DNA from 3 places in the Saccharopolyspora sp. NPDC003752 genome. Region 2 is predicted to be linked to each of the others. Evidence: riboswitches for the same ligand, from Rfam matches in the RefSeq annotation. Region 2 holds a riboswitch; each other region holds the start of a gene.
What was found. Region 2 has a riboswitch for glycine ahead of gcvP (aminomethyl-transferring glycine dehydrogenase). Riboswitches for the same ligand answer to the same signal wherever they lie in the genome.
Positions count from the first base shown of each region.

Region 1: linked by a shared signal. The riboswitch ahead of gcvH (glycine cleavage system protein GcvH) and the one ahead of gcvP (aminomethyl-transferring glycine dehydrogenase) in region 2 are both predicted to bind glycine.
Region 3: linked by a shared signal. The riboswitch ahead of gcvT (glycine cleavage system aminomethyltransferase GcvT) and the one ahead of gcvP (aminomethyl-transferring glycine dehydrogenase) in region 2 are both predicted to bind glycine.

Region 1 covers NZ_JBSGJZ010000024.1:74,582-79,742, reverse strand. The annotation lists gene ACWEV3_RS27640 (PucR family transcriptional regulator) at 43-1,599, opposite strand; glycine riboswitch at 1,712-1,816, shown strand; glycine riboswitch at 1,817-1,916, shown strand; gene gcvH (glycine cleavage system protein GcvH) at 1,963-2,334, shown strand; gene ACWEV3_RS27630 (L-serine ammonia-lyase) at 2,365-3,720, shown strand; gene ACWEV3_RS27625 (NAD-dependent epimerase/dehydratase family protein) at 4,093-4,959, opposite strand; gene ACWEV3_RS27620 (NmrA family NAD(P)-binding protein) at 4,970-5,161, opposite strand, start outside.
Region 2 covers NZ_JBSGJZ010000008.1:137,259-142,419, forward strand. The annotation lists gene gcvH (glycine cleavage system protein GcvH) at 1-320, shown strand, start outside; gene garA (glycogen accumulation regulator GarA) at 454-921, shown strand; gene ACWEV3_RS13115 (bifunctional nuclease family protein) at 1,313-1,789, shown strand; gene ACWEV3_RS13120 (MerR family transcriptional regulator) at 2,026-2,595, shown strand; glycine riboswitch at 2,683-2,784, shown strand; gene gcvP (aminomethyl-transferring glycine dehydrogenase) at 2,957-5,161, shown strand, end outside.
Region 3 covers NZ_JBSGJZ010000030.1:93,420-98,580, reverse strand. The annotation lists gene ACWEV3_RS31325 (amino acid permease) at 1-484, opposite strand, end outside; gene glyA (serine hydroxymethyltransferase) at 697-1,977, opposite strand; gene gcvT (glycine cleavage system aminomethyltransferase GcvT) at 2,003-3,106, opposite strand; glycine riboswitch at 3,222-3,322, opposite strand; glycine riboswitch at 3,323-3,422, opposite strand; gene ACWEV3_RS31310 (TetR/AcrR family transcriptional regulator) at 3,500-4,126, opposite strand; gene ACWEV3_RS31305 (acyl-CoA dehydrogenase family protein) at 4,228-5,161, shown strand, end outside.

The DNA.
Region 1 (5,161 bases), on a different contig from region 2:
GCGGCTCGGCGGGGGCGGGGTGACAGGAAAGTTCCCTTGCTGTCAGCCGTGCTGGGCCCAGCGGTCGGCGAGCAGTTGCACGAACAGCGCCGCGCGGACGTTGGGGTTCTCCAGGTCGATGTCCACGAGTTGGGTGAGCCGCTTCATCCGGTAGCGGAAGGTGTTCGGGTGCACGCGCAGCTCCCGGCTCGCCTGCCGCGGGTCGCCCGGGTGGCGCAGCCACGCGTGGAGGGTTGCCAGGTATTCGGTGCCCTGCGTTCGGTCGTGCTCGCGCAGCACCGGCAGCGGGCCCAGGGAGCCGACGCCCGCGTCGGTCGACGCGCCGGCCATCCGGCTGAGCACCACCAGGGGCCAGTTGTCCTCGTACACCGCCACCCGGTCGCGTAACTGGCCGGTGCGCAGCAGGCCGACCAGCTCCTCGGCCTGCGCGCGCGACTGGGGGAGGTCGGCGACCGCCACCGCATTGCCCACCGCGATCAGCGGGCGCGGCGAAGCGTCGTGGGACACGAGCGCTTCCCGCAGGTCCGGCCAGCCGCCCGCGCCCGCCCGGTCCGGCACCAGGGCGTAGAGCATGGTGCCGATCTCGGTGACCAGCGGGCGCCGTCCGATCCCGCGCGTGATCCACTCCCACATCGCCAGCCGGTGCCCCTCCGCTGGCCCGGCGGACGACGGCATTTCGATCGCGACGACCCGATGCGCCTCGTTGGGCACCGCCAGCTCGTTCACGGCCACCCGCCAGCCCTCGCCCCCCTCCAGCAGCAGCCGCACCTGCTCGGCGGACCGGCGGCGCTCCGCGTCCGCCACCGCCCGCCACCGCAGCAGTTGCAGCGCGACCAGCGGGGCGGTGTCGGCGAACGCGGTGGACCGCTCCTCGGAGACCTCGCCGGGCACCACGGCCCACATCGAACCGAGCAGCTCGCCGCCCATCCGGATCGGCACCACCAGGCGGGGCAGGGTGCCGTCCTGCTGGGCGGGCACGAAGATCGCCGAACTGCCCTTGCTGAGCTGGCGGAACGTGCCGCGGGCCCGGAACTTGGCGAGCACCTCGTCGGGCTGCTTCCGGCCCATGATGGTCGACACCCGCGCCGGGTCGGTCAGGTCCTGCCGGGCGGAGTAGGCCAGGACCTGGGAGTGCGCGTCCTCGATCGTGACCGGCGCGTCCACCACGTCGGCGACCGCGTCGGCGAGGCGGAACAGGTCGCCGACCCCGGTGCCGCGCGCGTCGGCCTCCTCGATGCCGGTCCCGCCCAGCGCCGCCCGGATCAGCCACACCAACTGCGCCCAACCGGTACCCGGCCGGACTTCCACCAGGGCCACCCCGGCTTCCTCGGCCGCCGCGGCCACCGCGTCGTCCACCGAGATCGGCGGCTTGAGCAGCACCGCTGCCGCGCCCTGCGCGCCGCAGGCCCTCGCCAGCCGCTTCGCCTGCTCGCGATCCGCGACTGCCACGCCCAGCACGAGGTCGCCGCCCGCCGCGGTCGGCGGCTCATCGGGTTCGGCGATGACGACGTCTCCCACGCAGACCGTCGGCTCCGGGCTGACCACTGTGCGCAGCAGCGTGGGGCCGACCCGTTCGACCAGCGCCCGGATGTCCAGCATCACCGGCCTCCTGAGTGCTTCGGGCCGCTGCCAGTCAGGTGGGGGAGGGCATTGACACCAGGGCTGGCCCGTTTATCGTTGCTGAGCACATCGACAATCGCATACCGGCCGTCGACCCCGTGCGGGAGAGACCTTGAGGGCTCACACCGAGCCGTCAGGGCGCCGAAGGAGCAAGACTCCCCACAAACTCTCAGGCACCCATGACCGTTCGGGCGAGGCAACTCTGGAAAGCGCGCGTCATCCGTGACGCTCCACCCACGGTGCAAGCCGCGAGAAACCGCGGCGAAGCTCTCAGGTTCCGAAACAGAGGGGGAGGCCCAGCCCCGGGCATCCCTGCCCCCGAAAGCCTTGGAGCCTCCCGACATGTCCCTGCCTGCGAACCTGCGCTACACCGAAGAGCACGAGTGGATCGAGGACCGCGACGAGCTGGTCCGGATCGGCATCACCCAGCACGCCGCGGACGCGCTCGGCGACATCGTCTTCGTGCAACTGCCCGAGGTGGGGGAGCAGATCGAGGCGGGCCAGGCCTGCGGCGAGCTGGAGTCCACGAAGTCCGTCAGCGACCTGTTCGCGCCGGTCACCGGCGAGGTCGTGGCGATCAACGAGTCCGTCGTGGACGATCCGGCGCTGGTCAACTCCGAGCCCTACGGCGAGGGCTGGCTGCTGGAGGTGCGCACCTCCGACACCGGTGCCCTGCTCACCGCCGAGCAGTACGCCGCGGTGATCGCGGAGTAGCGGGGAATAGGCGAGGGGAGGAGACGGTCAATGGCGATCAGCGTCTTCGACCTGTTCTCGGTCGGTATCGGGCCCTCCAGTTCGCACACGGTCGGCCCGATGCGCGCGGCCCGGCTGTTCGTGCAGCGGTTGCACGGCGAGGGCCGGTTGCCGCAGGTCAAGCGGATCAAGGCGGAACTGTTCGGGTCGCTCGGCGCGACCGGGCACGGGCACGGCAGCCCGAAGGCGGTGCTGCTCGGTCTCGAGGGGCACAGCCCGGAGACCGTCGACCCGGCGGCGGTGGAGGGCCGGGTCGCCGAGATCCGGGAGACCGGGCGGCTGCGGCTCGACGGCGTGCAGGAGATCCGGTTCACCGTGGACCGCGACCTGGTGATGCACCGGCGCAAGTCGCTGCCGCTGCACCCCAACGGCATGCGGTTCACCGCGACCGGCACCGACGGGGTCGAGCTGGAGAGCGCGGTCTACTACTCGGTCGGCGGCGGTTTTGTCGTCGACGAGGACGCCACCGGCACCGATCGGATCAAGCCCGACGCGACCCCGGTGCGGTACCCGTTCCGGACCGGCGCGGAACTGCTCGCCCGCACCGAGGAGTCCGGGCTGCCGATCAGCGGCGTCATGCTGGCCAACGAGCTGTCCTGGCGCGGCGAGGACGCCGTGCACAAGGAGCTGCTGGGCATCTGGCAGGTCATGCGCGAATGCGTGGACAACGGATGCCGGAACTCCGGCGAACTGCCCGGCGGGCTCAAGGTCCGGCGACGGGCGGCGGAGCTGGCCGCTTCGCTGACCGAGCACGACGATGCGCTGGAGTGGGTGACGCTCTTCGCGCTCGCGGTGAACGAGGAGAACGCGGCCGGCGGGCGCGTGGTGACCGCGCCGACCAACGGCGCGGCCGGGATCGTCCCCGCGGTGCTGCACTACTACATGCGGTTCGTGCCGGGCGCCGACGACGCCGGCGTGGTGCGCTTCCTGCTCGCGGCCGGTGCGGTCGGCGTGCTGTTCAAGGAGAACGCGTCGATCTCCGGTGCCGAGGTCGGCTGCCAGGGCGAGGTCGGGTCCGCGTGCTCGATGGCGGCCGCCGGGCTCGCCGAGGTGCTCGGCGGGACCCCGAGCCAGGTGGAGAACGCCGCGGAGATCGCGATGGAGCACAACCTCGGCCTCACCTGCGACCCGATCGGCGGTCTCGTGCAGATCCCGTGCATCGAGCGCAACGCAGTCGCGTCGGTGAAGGCGATCACGGCGGCTCGGATGGCGCTGCGCGGCGACGGCACCCATTTCGTCTCGCTGGACAAGGTCATCAAGACCATGCGCGAGACCGGCCGGGACATGAAGGTCAAGTACAAGGAGACGGCTCGCGGCGGCCTCGCCGTCAACGTCATCGAGTGCTGACCCGCCGCACGCCCGGTGAGTGCATGGGAACTTTCCTGTCACCACCGGGCCGTGCGGTGAGTGCTGGGGAACCTTCCTGTCACCACCTGCCCGCACCGGGGCCAGGTGGCATGCGGATGGGAACTTCTCTGCCACCGGGCCCGTAGTGCGAGCATGGGAACTTTCCTGTCAGCGCCGCTCAATACCGCGGTGAGTGCATGGGAACTTTCCTGTCACTACCAGGCCGTGCGGTGAGAGCTTGGGAACCTTCCTGTCACCAGGCCGGTTCGTGCGGTGAGTGCATGGGAACTTTCCTGTCACCGATGAGCCACCGGGCGCCTGCTGTGGAGCCTTCCCGCCGTCGGCTCCGGTGCGAGGATGGGAACCTTCCTGTCACCGCTCCCCGCCGCGCACCGGCCAGATGCCGTGCACCGGGGACCAGTCGAGGAGGCGCCGCGCCGCTTCGCTGCTGACGCGGTGCGACGGCTCGGCCGCCTCGTCCGGGGCCTGCCCGGGGGCCGGGCTGCCGTCCGTGCGGGCCAGCTCGCGGTAGTAGTCCGCGACCCGGACGGGCTCGTCGGCGATGTTCAGCGTCTCGCCAGCGCAGCCGCGCTCCAGCGCGCCGACCACAGCCTCCGCGTAATCCCGCGCGTGCACCATCGCCGCCCACGACCGCCCGTCGCCCGGGATGGGCAGCCGCCCGGCGCGCAGCCGGGCCCGCTGCTGGTCCTGCACCGTCGCGGGGCCCACGAAGCGTCCGCCGCGCAGGATGCTCCACGCGATCTCGTCGGCGGGCAGTTCGCGGACCGCGGCCTCCATCGCCTGGACCGGGGCGACGATGGTCGTCCGTTCCGGCCGGTGGTCGAACGGCGCCGTCTCGGTCAGCGGGGTGTCGCCGCCGTCCGCGTAGGCCATCGTGATGCTCATCTGGACGAAGCGCCCCACCCCGGCTTCCTGCAGCGCGTCGGTCACCACCGCGGTTCCGGTGCTGCGCAGCGCCGTGTTCAGCGCCCAGCTGCCCGCGGTCGGCGGGACCGCGGTGGCCGCGTTGACCACCGCGTCGACGTCCTTGAACTCCGTCGCCAGCAGTCGCCCGGCGACCGGGTCGAGCAGCGACGCCCGGATTCGGCGGGCTTCTTCCGGCAGGCGGTCGAGGCGGTCGCCGGGCGCCATGGCGGTCACGTCGTGTCCGCGGCGCAGCAGCATCGGGACGAGGTGGCGGCCCAGGACCCCGCTGGCCCCGATGGCGAATACGTGCATCGGTTCCCCTTCAGTTCCGCAGTTGTTCGGCGAGTCCGGCGGCGAACGACCGGTAGTCGCGCGGCGGTCGGCCGGTGATGTCGGCGACCGCCGTCGTCACCACCTCCGCCTCGCCGGCCCGGTAGGTGGCGTAGAGCTGGAGGCGCGCCGCCACCGCCCAGTCCGGCACTCCCGCCGATCGCATGGCCGCCGCGACCTCGGC
Region 2 (5,161 bases):
ACAAGGTGCGCATCGGTATCACCGACTACGCCCAGCAGCAGCTCGGCGACGTGGTGTTCGTGCAGCTGCCGGACCTCGGCCAGCAGGTCACCGCCGGCGAGTCGATGGGCGAGGTGGAGTCGACCAAGAGCGTCTCGGAGATCTACGCGCCGATCACCGGCGAGGTGGTGGCCCGCAACGAGCAGCTGGAGGACGAGCCGGAGCTGGTCAATTCGGCCCCGCTGGACGACGGCTGGATGGTCGAGCTCAAGCTCGCCGACCCGGCCCAGCTGGACGGCCTGCTCGACGCCGCGGCGTACCAGAAGCTGACCGAATCCTGATCCGACCAGGCAAGATCGTCGGTCTGTCAGGGGCCGGGAGGAAGATGTCGGGAGTCCCGCGTCCCGTGTCTGTACCTGCACGGTACGTTGGGCACATACTTGGCACGATCTATCCGCGTAGAGGAGAGCTCAGGTGAGCCAATTCCCCGGCCACGGCGACGTTCCGCCGGAGCAGTCACCGGAGACCACCTCGGTCTTCAGGCCCTTCCTCTCGGAGCCGGAGAGCACCGAGAGTGCGTCCCCGGAGCCCGCCGCCGCATCCGGGGTCGATGCGCTGCCCGCAGGGTCCGCCCTGCTGGTGGTCAAGCGCGGCCCCAACGCGGGATCGCGATTCCTGCTGGACCGGGAGACCACCAGCGCGGGACGGCACCCGGACAGCGACATCTTCCTCGATGACGTCACGGTTTCCCGCCGGCACGCCGAGTTCCGGCGCGAGGGCAACGACTTCGTGGTCGTCGACGTCGGCAGCCTCAACGGCACCTACGTCAACCGGGAGCCGGTCGACACCTCGGTGCTGGCCAACGGCGACGAGGTGCAGATCGGGAAGTTCCGGCTGGTGTTCCTGACCGGCCCGATCGATGGGGGCCCGGGCGCCCGCTGAGGGGCCCTTGGACCGACTAGTCCATTCGCCAGCGGGGCGGCGCCGAAGCGGCGTCGCCCCGCTGGCGCGTGAAGGTAGTGCGCAGCCGAGATCGACTGACTTCCCGCGCGGGGAATTTCCCGCCGTCGCAACCGGTTTCCACGTTGTAGCGGCCGCCTTTCGACCGGTCCGGCGGACGGGTCGGCGGTGTATCGTGCTGGTAATGCTCGATGAAGAGCTCAGCCAGCGGTTCGGACCAGATGCACCGGCAGGAAGGCCGCGGATTCGGTGGTCGACCAGACCGCTAAAGGGATGGGCGTGTCCGCCGCAACGCGGGTAGCGTCGGAGGCGTCGGTGCGCGATCCTCGACGGGGATGTCACGCTTCGGCGCGCTGGAGGAGGCGATGTGACGATGAGCAGCGAGATGCGCGTCGTCGGCGTGCGAGTTGAACTACCAGCAAACCAGCCGATTCTGCTGTTGCGCGAGGCGCACGGCGAGCGTTACCTGCCGATCTGGATCGGCTCGGTCGAGGCGACCGCCATCGCGCTGGAGCAGCAGGGTGTGCGGCCGCAGAGACCCCTTACCCACGACCTGTTGAAGGACGTCATCGGCGCCCTCGGGCGCGACCTGGAACAGGTGCGGATCACCGACCTGCAGGACGGCACCTTCTTCGCCGAGCTGGTGTTCGACGGGGATGTGCGGGTCTCCGCGCGGCCGAGCGACTCGGTGGCGCTGGCGCTGCGCATCGGGGTGCCCATCCACGCCGACGAATCGGTGCTGGACGAGGCGGGGCTGATCATCCCGGACGAGCAGGAGGACGAGGTGGAGAAGTTCCGCGAGTTCCTGGACTCCGTCTCCCCGGAGGACTTCCGCGGCGCCGACACCTGAGCCCGCCGATCGACCGACGACACAGCCTGGCCCCCGTCTGCGCGAGCAGGCGGGGGCCGGGTCGTCCGGGTGCCCCGCGCGTCGCGTTGACCTCCCCGCGGGGCAGGCCTACCGTCGAACTTACGCGAATTGCCCCGGTGTGATTCGGCCGCTGGGGGGTGTTCGCGGCCTCGGACCGCGATGGTCCGGGAGCTGGTGATCGTCGTCGGCTTCGTGCCGGACGAGGGGAGGCAGGCGTGGTCGAGGAAGCGTCCAACCGGGATGCTGCCGTGGAGCAGGGCGAGCTGTTCCCCGACGCCTCGCTGCCGGACGAACTGGTCGGCTACCGGGGTCCGGCCGCCTGCCAGATCGCCGGCATCACCTACCGCCAGTTGGACTACTGGGCGCGCACCAAGCTGGTCGGCCCGTCCATCCGCGGCGCCGCCGGCTCCGGCTCGCAGCGGCTGTACTCGTTCAAGGACATCCTGGTGCTCAAGGTGGTCAAGCGACTGCTGGACACCGGGGTGTCGCTGCACAACATCCGGGTCGCGGTGGAACACCTGCGCAACCGGGGCGTGCAGGACCTGGCCAGGCTGACGCTGTTCAGCGACGGGACGACGGTCTACGAGTGCACCTCTGCCGAGGAGGTGGTCGACCTGTTGCAGGGTGGCCAAGGAGTGTTCGGCATCGCCGTCAGCGGTGCGATGCGCGAGATCAGCGGCACGATCCACGACTTCCCGGCGGAACGGGCCGACGGCGCGGAGCTGGTCCCGATGGACGACGAGCTGTCCCGTCGGCGGCGCGACCGGCAGGCCGAGACCGGCTGAGCCGACCGGCCCCGACCGGGTGGTGTGTGGCCGGTGACATCGCTGGTCCGCTCGGACCCCCTGATCGGGTAAGCTGCGGCACATCGCCGACCCCGTGCGGGAGAGTCCGGCCCGGCCTAGGCCGCGGTCGGCGCCGAAGGAGCAACCCTCCCCGCCAACCTCTCAGGCCACCTGGACCGCACGGGCGAGATACCTCTGGAAAGAGGGTGCACCACGGCCGTGGTGCACCCCGCCGACGGTGCAAGCCCGGTTCCCGGGTGAAGCTCTCAGGCGTTCGCTTCGCGGACAGTGACAGAGGGGGAGAGCAGGGCAGTTCCGGCTGCCTGCCGCCCTTTGCCGCCGCGACGATTGAGGTTTGGCGATGACCGACGTGACCCACGACCGCATTCCCCTGGCCGCCCTGGAGCACGGCACGCCGTTCGCCGACCGGCACGTCGGCCCGATGCCGGCCGAACTCGCGCGCATGCTCGACGTGATCGGCGTCGGCTCGCTGGAGGAGCTGGGGCAGAACGCCGTGCCGGACACGATCCGGGAAGGCGACCTGCAGCTGGCGCTGCCGGAGCCGGCCACCGAGTCCGAGGCGCTGGCCGAGCTGCGCGAGCTGGCGCGCCGCTGTCGCCCGCACACCGAGATGATCGGGCTCGGCTACTACGGCACGGTCACGCCGCCGGTGATCCTGCGCAACGTGCTGGAGAGCCCCGCCTGGTACACGGCCTACACGCCGTACCAGCCGGAGATCTCGCAGGGCCGGCTCGAAGCGCTGCTGAACTTCCAGACGATGGTGGCCGACCTGGCCGGGGTGCCGGTGGCCAACGCGTCGATGCTCGACGAGTCCACCGCCGCGGCCGAGGGCATGACGCTGGTGCGCCGCGCGGGCCGGTCGAAGTCGCCGCGGTTCGTGGTGGACGCCGACACGCTGCCGCAGACCATCGCGGTGATCGAGACCCGCGCGGAGCCGCTGGGCATCGAGGTCGTCGTCGCCGACCTCGCCGCGGGCGCGCAGGCGCTGCCGGACGGCGAGTTCTTCGGCGTGCTGCTGTCCTACCCGGGCGCTTCCGGCGCGGTGCGGGACCACGAGGAGATCATCGCGGAGGTCCACCGGCGCGGCGCGAAGGTCGTCGTCGCGGCCGACCTGCTGGCGCTGACGCTGCTGCGCTCGCCCGGCGAGATCGGCGCGGACGTGGTGGTCGGCAGCACCCAGCGGTTCGGCGTGCCGATGGGCTTCGGCGGCCCGCACGCCGGGTTCATGGCCGTGGCCAAGGGCTTCGAACGGCAGCTGCCGGGGCGGTTGGTCGGCGTGAGCGTCGACGCCGACGGCAACCAGGCCTACCGGCTGGCGCTGCAGACCCGCGAACAGCACATCCGCCGTGAGAAGGCCACCAGCAACATCTGCACCGCGCAGGTGCTGCTGGCCGTCGTGGCTTCGATGTACGCGGTCTACCACGGCCCGGCCGGGCTGCGGTCGATCGCGACCCGCGCGCACCGGATGGCGGCGGTGCTCGCCGAGCAGCTGCGCCGCGGTGGCGTCGAGGTGCTGCACCAGGAGTTCTTCGACACGATCTTCGTGAAGGTGCCGGGCAAGGCCGACGACGTCGTCGCCAGGGCCCGCCGGGGCGGCATCAACCTCCGCCGCGTGGACGCCGACCACGTCGGCATCAGCTGCGACGAGACCACCACGCGGGCGCACCTGGCGACGGTGTGGCAGGCCTTCGGCGTCACCGGCGGTGACGTCGACGAGCTCGACATCGAGACGCCGGACGCGCTGCCCGCGGCGCTGGAGCGCACCTCGGAGTACCTGACCCACCCGGTGTTCCACACCCACCGCTCCGAGACCTCGCTGCTGCGCTACCTCCGGCGGCTGTCGGACAAGGACATCGCGCTGGACCGCAGCATGATCCCGCTGGGCTCGTGCACGATGAAGCTCAACGCGACGGCCGAGATGGAGCCGATCACCTGGCCCGAGTTCGGTTCGCTGCACCCGTTCGCGCCCGCGCAGGACGCCGAGGGGCTGCTGTCGATCGTCAAGGACCTGGAGACCTGGCTGGCCGAGGTCACCGGCTACGACGCGGTGAGCCTGCAGCCCAACGCCGGCAGCCAGGGCGAGTTCGCCGGCCTGCTGGCGATCCGCGCCTACCACCGCAGCCGTGGTGACGAGGACCGGGACCTGTGCCTGATCCCGGCGAGCGCGCACGGCACCAACGCCGCCAGCGCCGTGATGGCCGGGATGCGGGTGATCGTGGTCCGCTGCGACGACGCCGGCAACATCGAGCTCGACCACCTGCGCGAGCTGGTCACCGAGCACGCCGACGACCTCGCCGCGATCATGATCACCTACCCGTCCACGCACGGCGTGTACGAGGACACCGTGCGCGAGGTGTGCGGGCTGGTGCACGACGCGGGCGGCCAGGTCTACGTCGACGGCGCGAACCTCAACGCCCTGATCGGCCTCGCGCGGATGGGCAAGTTCGGCTCCGACGTCTCGCACCTGAACCTGCACAAGACGTTCTGCATCCCGCACGGCGGTGGCGGCCCGGGCGTCGGCCCGATCGGCGTGCGCGAGCACCTG
Region 3 (5,161 bases), on a different contig from region 2:
TGGCCAGCACCTTGATGAGCGCGAACCAGAACTCGAACTCACCGAACAGCTTCACCGCGATCAGGTTCACCCCGCTGAGCACGATCAGCGCTCCCAAAGCAGGGATCCACTGCGGAACCGTCGGGAACCAGAACTGGAAGTACTTGCCGACCGCCGTGATCTCGGCCATGCCGGTGACGATCCACACCAGCCAGTAACCCCAGCCCACCGCGAACTTGGCCCACGGGCCCACGAACTCGCCCGCGTACTCCGCGAACGATCCGCTCACCGGGCGGTACATCAGCAGCTCGCCGAGCGCCCGCATCACGAAGAAGATCATCAATCCGGCGATCGCGTAGATCAGGATCAGGCCGGGCCCGACCTGGTGCAGCGCCTTGCCGGAGCCGAGGAACAGCCCGACCCCGATCGCCCCGCCGATCGCGATCATGTTGATGTGCCGGGTACTCAGATCCTTCCGGTACTCCTCGGCCTCTGGTTGGCTCATCGAAGCGTGACTCCTTAATCGCCAGCGTGTTTCGCTGAAACTGCGCAGATAATCCGGCATTCGGGCAGTGCTGGCAAGCGATTGGGCACAGTTGAAATCGAGCCTTTTCCCAGTTCCAACATAGTCCACTTAGGACACACAAACGTGAAACGCCGCATTTCGGTCATTGCGGACCGAAATGCGGCGTTCGGGGGCTACTCGCCGATCACCTGTCAGAGGTTCGGGTACAGCGGGTGCTTGGCGGCCAGGGCCTCCACCCGCTCCCGGAGCTTCGCGCTCGCCGACTCGTCGAAGCCCGGCTTGAGCGCCTCGGCGATGATGTCGGCGACCTCCGCGAAGTCCTCCTTGCCGAAGCCGCGGGTGGCCAGCGCCGGGGTGCCGATGCGCAGCCCGGAGGTCACCATCGGCGGCCGCGGGTCGTTGGGCACCGCGTTGCGGTTGACGGTGATGCCGATCTCGTGCAGCCGGTCCTCGGCCTGCTTGCCGTCCAGCTCGGAGTCCCGCAGGTCCACCAGCACCAGGTGCACGTCGGTGCCGCCGGAGACCAGCTGCACGCCGGCCTTGACGGCGTCGTCGGCGAGCAGCCGCTCGGCCAGGACCTGCGCGCCCTCCACGGTGCGGCGCTGCCGGTCGGCGAACTCCGGCGACGCGGCGACCTTGAACGACACCGCCTTGCCGGCGATCACGTGCTCCAGCGGCCCGCCCTGCTGGCCCGGGAACACCGCCGAGTTGAACTTCTTCGCGAACTCCTGGTCCGCCGACAGGATCACACCACCGCGCGGACCGCCGAGGGTCTTGTGCGTGGTGGTGGTGACGACGTGCGCGTGCGGCACCGGGCTCGGGTGCAGCCCGGCGGCCACCAGGCCGGCGAAGTGCGCCATGTCGACCATCAGGTAGGCACCGACCTCGTCGGCGATCTCCCGGAACCGCTTGAAGTCCAGCTGCCGCGGGTACGCCGACCAGCCGGCGATGATCAGCTGCGGCTTGTTCTCCCGCGCCAGCTTGGCGACCTCGTCCATGTCGACGCGGTGGTCGTCCTCGCGCACGTGGTACGGCACCACGTTGTAGAGCTTGCCGGAGAAGTTGATCCGCATGCCGTGGGTCAGGTGACCGCCGTGCGCCAGGTCCAGGCCCATGATCGTGTCACCCGGCTTGAGCAGCGCGAACATCGCAGCCGCGTTGGCCTGCGCGCCCGAGTGCGGCTGCACGTTGGCGAAGGACGCGCCGAAGAGCTCCTTGACCCGGTCGATGGCCAGCTGCTCGATGACGTCGACGTGCTCGCAGCCGCCGTAGTAGCGCCGGCCCGGGTAGCCCTCGGCGTACTTGTTCGTCAGCACCGAGCCCTGCGCCTCGAGGACGGCCTGCGGTGCGAAGTTCTCCGAGGCGATCATCTCCAGCGTGCTCTGCTGGCGGTTGAGTTCGGCGCCGACCGCCGCCGCCACCTCGGGGTCCACCGCGGCCAGCTGGTCGTTGAACAGGTCCGGTGTCGACATGGTGTTGCCTCCTGTGTATTTCTCTTCAGGCATTGCGGCGGTAGAACGGCAGCTCGACGACCTGCACCGCGACGGCCTTGCCGCGGATGTCGACCTGCAGCTGCGTGCCGGGTTCGCTGTGGTCGCGGTCCACGTAGGCCATCCCGATCGGGTGGCCGAGCGTCGGGGAGGGGGCGCCGCTGGTCACGACGCCGATCTCGGCGCCGTCGGCGTCCAGCACGCGGTAGCCGTGCCGGGGCGCCCGGCGCTGCTCGGTGCTCAAGCCGACCAGCGTGCGCTCGGTGGGCTTCTCGGCCGCGGCGGCCAGCGCGTCCTTGCCGACGAAGTCGCCGGCCTTGTCCAGCTTGACCACCCGGCCGAGGTTGGCGTGGAAGGGCGTGAGCTCGGCGGACAGCTCGTTGCCGTACAGCGGCATGCCGGCCTCCAGCCGCAGCGTGTCGCGGCAGGACAACCCGGCGGGCTGCAGGCCGTGCTCGGCGCCGGAGGAGGTCAGCGCCTGCCAGACCGCCTCGGCGTCGCCGGGCTCGGTGAACAGCTCGAAGCCGTCCTCGCCGGTGTAACCGGTGCGCGCCAGCAGCACGTCCTTGCCCGCGACCCGGCTGCGGTAGCCCGCGTAGTACTTGACCTCGGCGAGGTCGGTGTCGGTCAGCGGCGCGAGGATCGCGACCGCGTTCGGGCCCTGCACCGCGATCAGCGCGTAGTCATCGGAGACGTCCTGGTGCTCGGCGTCGAAGCCGCCGATGCGCTCGGCCAGCTCGGCGGAGACCACGGCGGCGTTCGCCGCGTTGGCCACCACCAGGAACTCCTCGTCGCCGAGCCGGTAGACGATCAGGTCGTCGAGCACGCCGCCGGCGGCGTTGCAGATCATCGTGTAGCGGGCGCGGCCGGGCTTGATCGCGGACGCGTTGGCGACCAGCGCGTAGTCCAGCGCCTCGGCGGCCTGCGGCCCGCTGATCCGGATCTCACCCATGTGGGTCAGGTCGAACAGGCCGGCGCCGGTGCGCACCGCGTTGTGCTCGGCGGTGTCGCCCGAGTAGCGCAGCGGCATCCGCCAGCCGGCGAATTCGGTGAACGTCGCCCCGAGGGCTTCGTGCACGTGGTGCAAGGGCGTCTGTCGTGGCGACGACATGGTGAGACTCCTCCTGGTGGGCGCCGGTCGGCAGTCGAGGGCCGGTCAGCTCACTGAGCCCAACCTTATCGGGGATGCCTCGACCTCGACCTGCGCGGGCTTGCGCTGGTCGGGCGGTCTCCCCGGAGTCATTGGCCTGAGAGTTTCGCCGCCCGCGAGGGGGCGGCTTGCACCGTGGGCGAGAAGCGGGCGCTTCTGCTTTTCTCCGTGTTCGCCTGGTGCCGTGCGGTGCCGGTGCCTGAGAGTTTGCTGGGGAGAATTGCTCCTTCGGCGCTCCGGTCCCGGAACGGGCCGGAGTCTCTCCCGCACGACGTCGTGGGCGCGGTATTCGGTTGTGTGAACGCCGACGCTACGAACCGGCGTGACCCACGTCAACCGGGCGGGTGAGTGATCTCAGGCGGGGAGCTCGCCGTACTGCTTCTCCAGGCCGTCGACCAGGGCGGCCAGGGCCAGCTCGAAGCTGTCGGCGTCGATCTCCGCCGCGTGCTCGCGGAGCAGGTGGGCCTTGTTCAGGTGCGGGAAGCGGTCGCCGTAGAGCGCCGCGTCGTCCGGGAAGCCGCCGCTGAAGGAGCCCATCGCCGAGCCCACCACCAGGTACTTCGTCGAGGCGCCGATCATCGTGGCGTAGCGCTGCGGCCAGCCCGCCCTGGTCAGGCCGCCGTGCACCGCGTCTGCCCGGCGCAGCGCGTTCTCCCGGCGGGCCGGGCCGTAGGCCAGGAACGGGACCAGGTTCGGGTGGGCGATCAGGGCGGCCCGGTAGGAGCGCGCCCAGGTGCGCAGGCCGGTCGTCCAGTCCGCGTCGAAGCCGGAGACGTCGACCGCGGCCATCACGTCGTCGGCGATCTCGTGCAGCAGCTCGTCCTTGGTCGACACGTGGTTGTACAGCGACGCCGCGCGGACGCCGAGCCGTTCGGCCAGCCGCCGCATGGACAGCGCTTCGAGGCCGTCGGCGTCGATGATCTCCAGGCCGATCCGCCGGATGCGTTCCGGCGACAGCCGGGGGGTGGTCGGTCTGGGCACGTCTTCTCCTCGTCGGATCCCTTGCGGCGCTCGCCGGGACCGCCTTAGGCTGCCACAAAACTAACGACGTTAGTTAGCTGGCCGCAGGAAAGGATCCGGCGATGGTCGACTTCTCGCTGTCCGACACAGAACGCGACATCCGCGACTGGGTGCGCAACTTCGTCCAGCGCGAACTGGTGCCGCTGGAACAGGAGGTGCTGCGCCGCGAGCGCGCCGGGGAACGCGGCCTGACCAAGGACGAGCAGCGGGAACTGCAGGACAAGGCGAAGCAGGCCGGGTTCTGGGGCGTGCAGACGCCCGAGGAGTACGGCGGCATGGGCCTGTCGGCGGTGATGACGGCGCTCATCGAGGTCGAGCTCGGCCGCACCTTCGTGCCGTTCCGCTTCGGCGGCTACGCCGACAACATCCTGTACTACGCCAACGACGACCAGAAGGAGCGCTACCTGCTCCCGACGATCGAGGGCACCCGCAAGTCGTGCTTCGCGATCACCGAGCCCGGCGCCGGCTCGGACGCCAAGAACCTGCGCACCACCGCCGTCAAGGACGGCGACGAGTGGGTCATCAACGGCGAGAAGACCTTCATCACCGGCGGCATCGACGCCGACTTCGTGATGGTCTTCGCCGTCACCGACCGGGAGAAGGGCGCAGGCGGCGGCGTCACCTGCTTCCTGGCCGACCGCGACGCGGGCTGGAAGTCCGAGCCGATCGACATCATGGGCCCGTGGGAGCGGCAGCCCGCCGCGCTGGTGTTCGACAACGTGCGGGTCCCGGAGCACAACGTGCTCGGCGAGGTCGGCCAGGGCTTCAAGCTCGCCATGCAGTGGATCGGCCGCGGCCGCTACCTGCTGCCCGCGCACGCCCTCGGCGCCTGCGAGCGGCTCGTCGAGATGGGCATGGAATACGCCAAGACCCGCGAGACCTTCGGCAAGCCGATCGCCGAGCGCCAGGCCATCCAGTGGATGATCGCCGACTCCGCGGTGGAGATCGAGGCGCTGCGCTGGCTCGTGCTGCAGGCGGCCTGGCAGGTCGACCAGG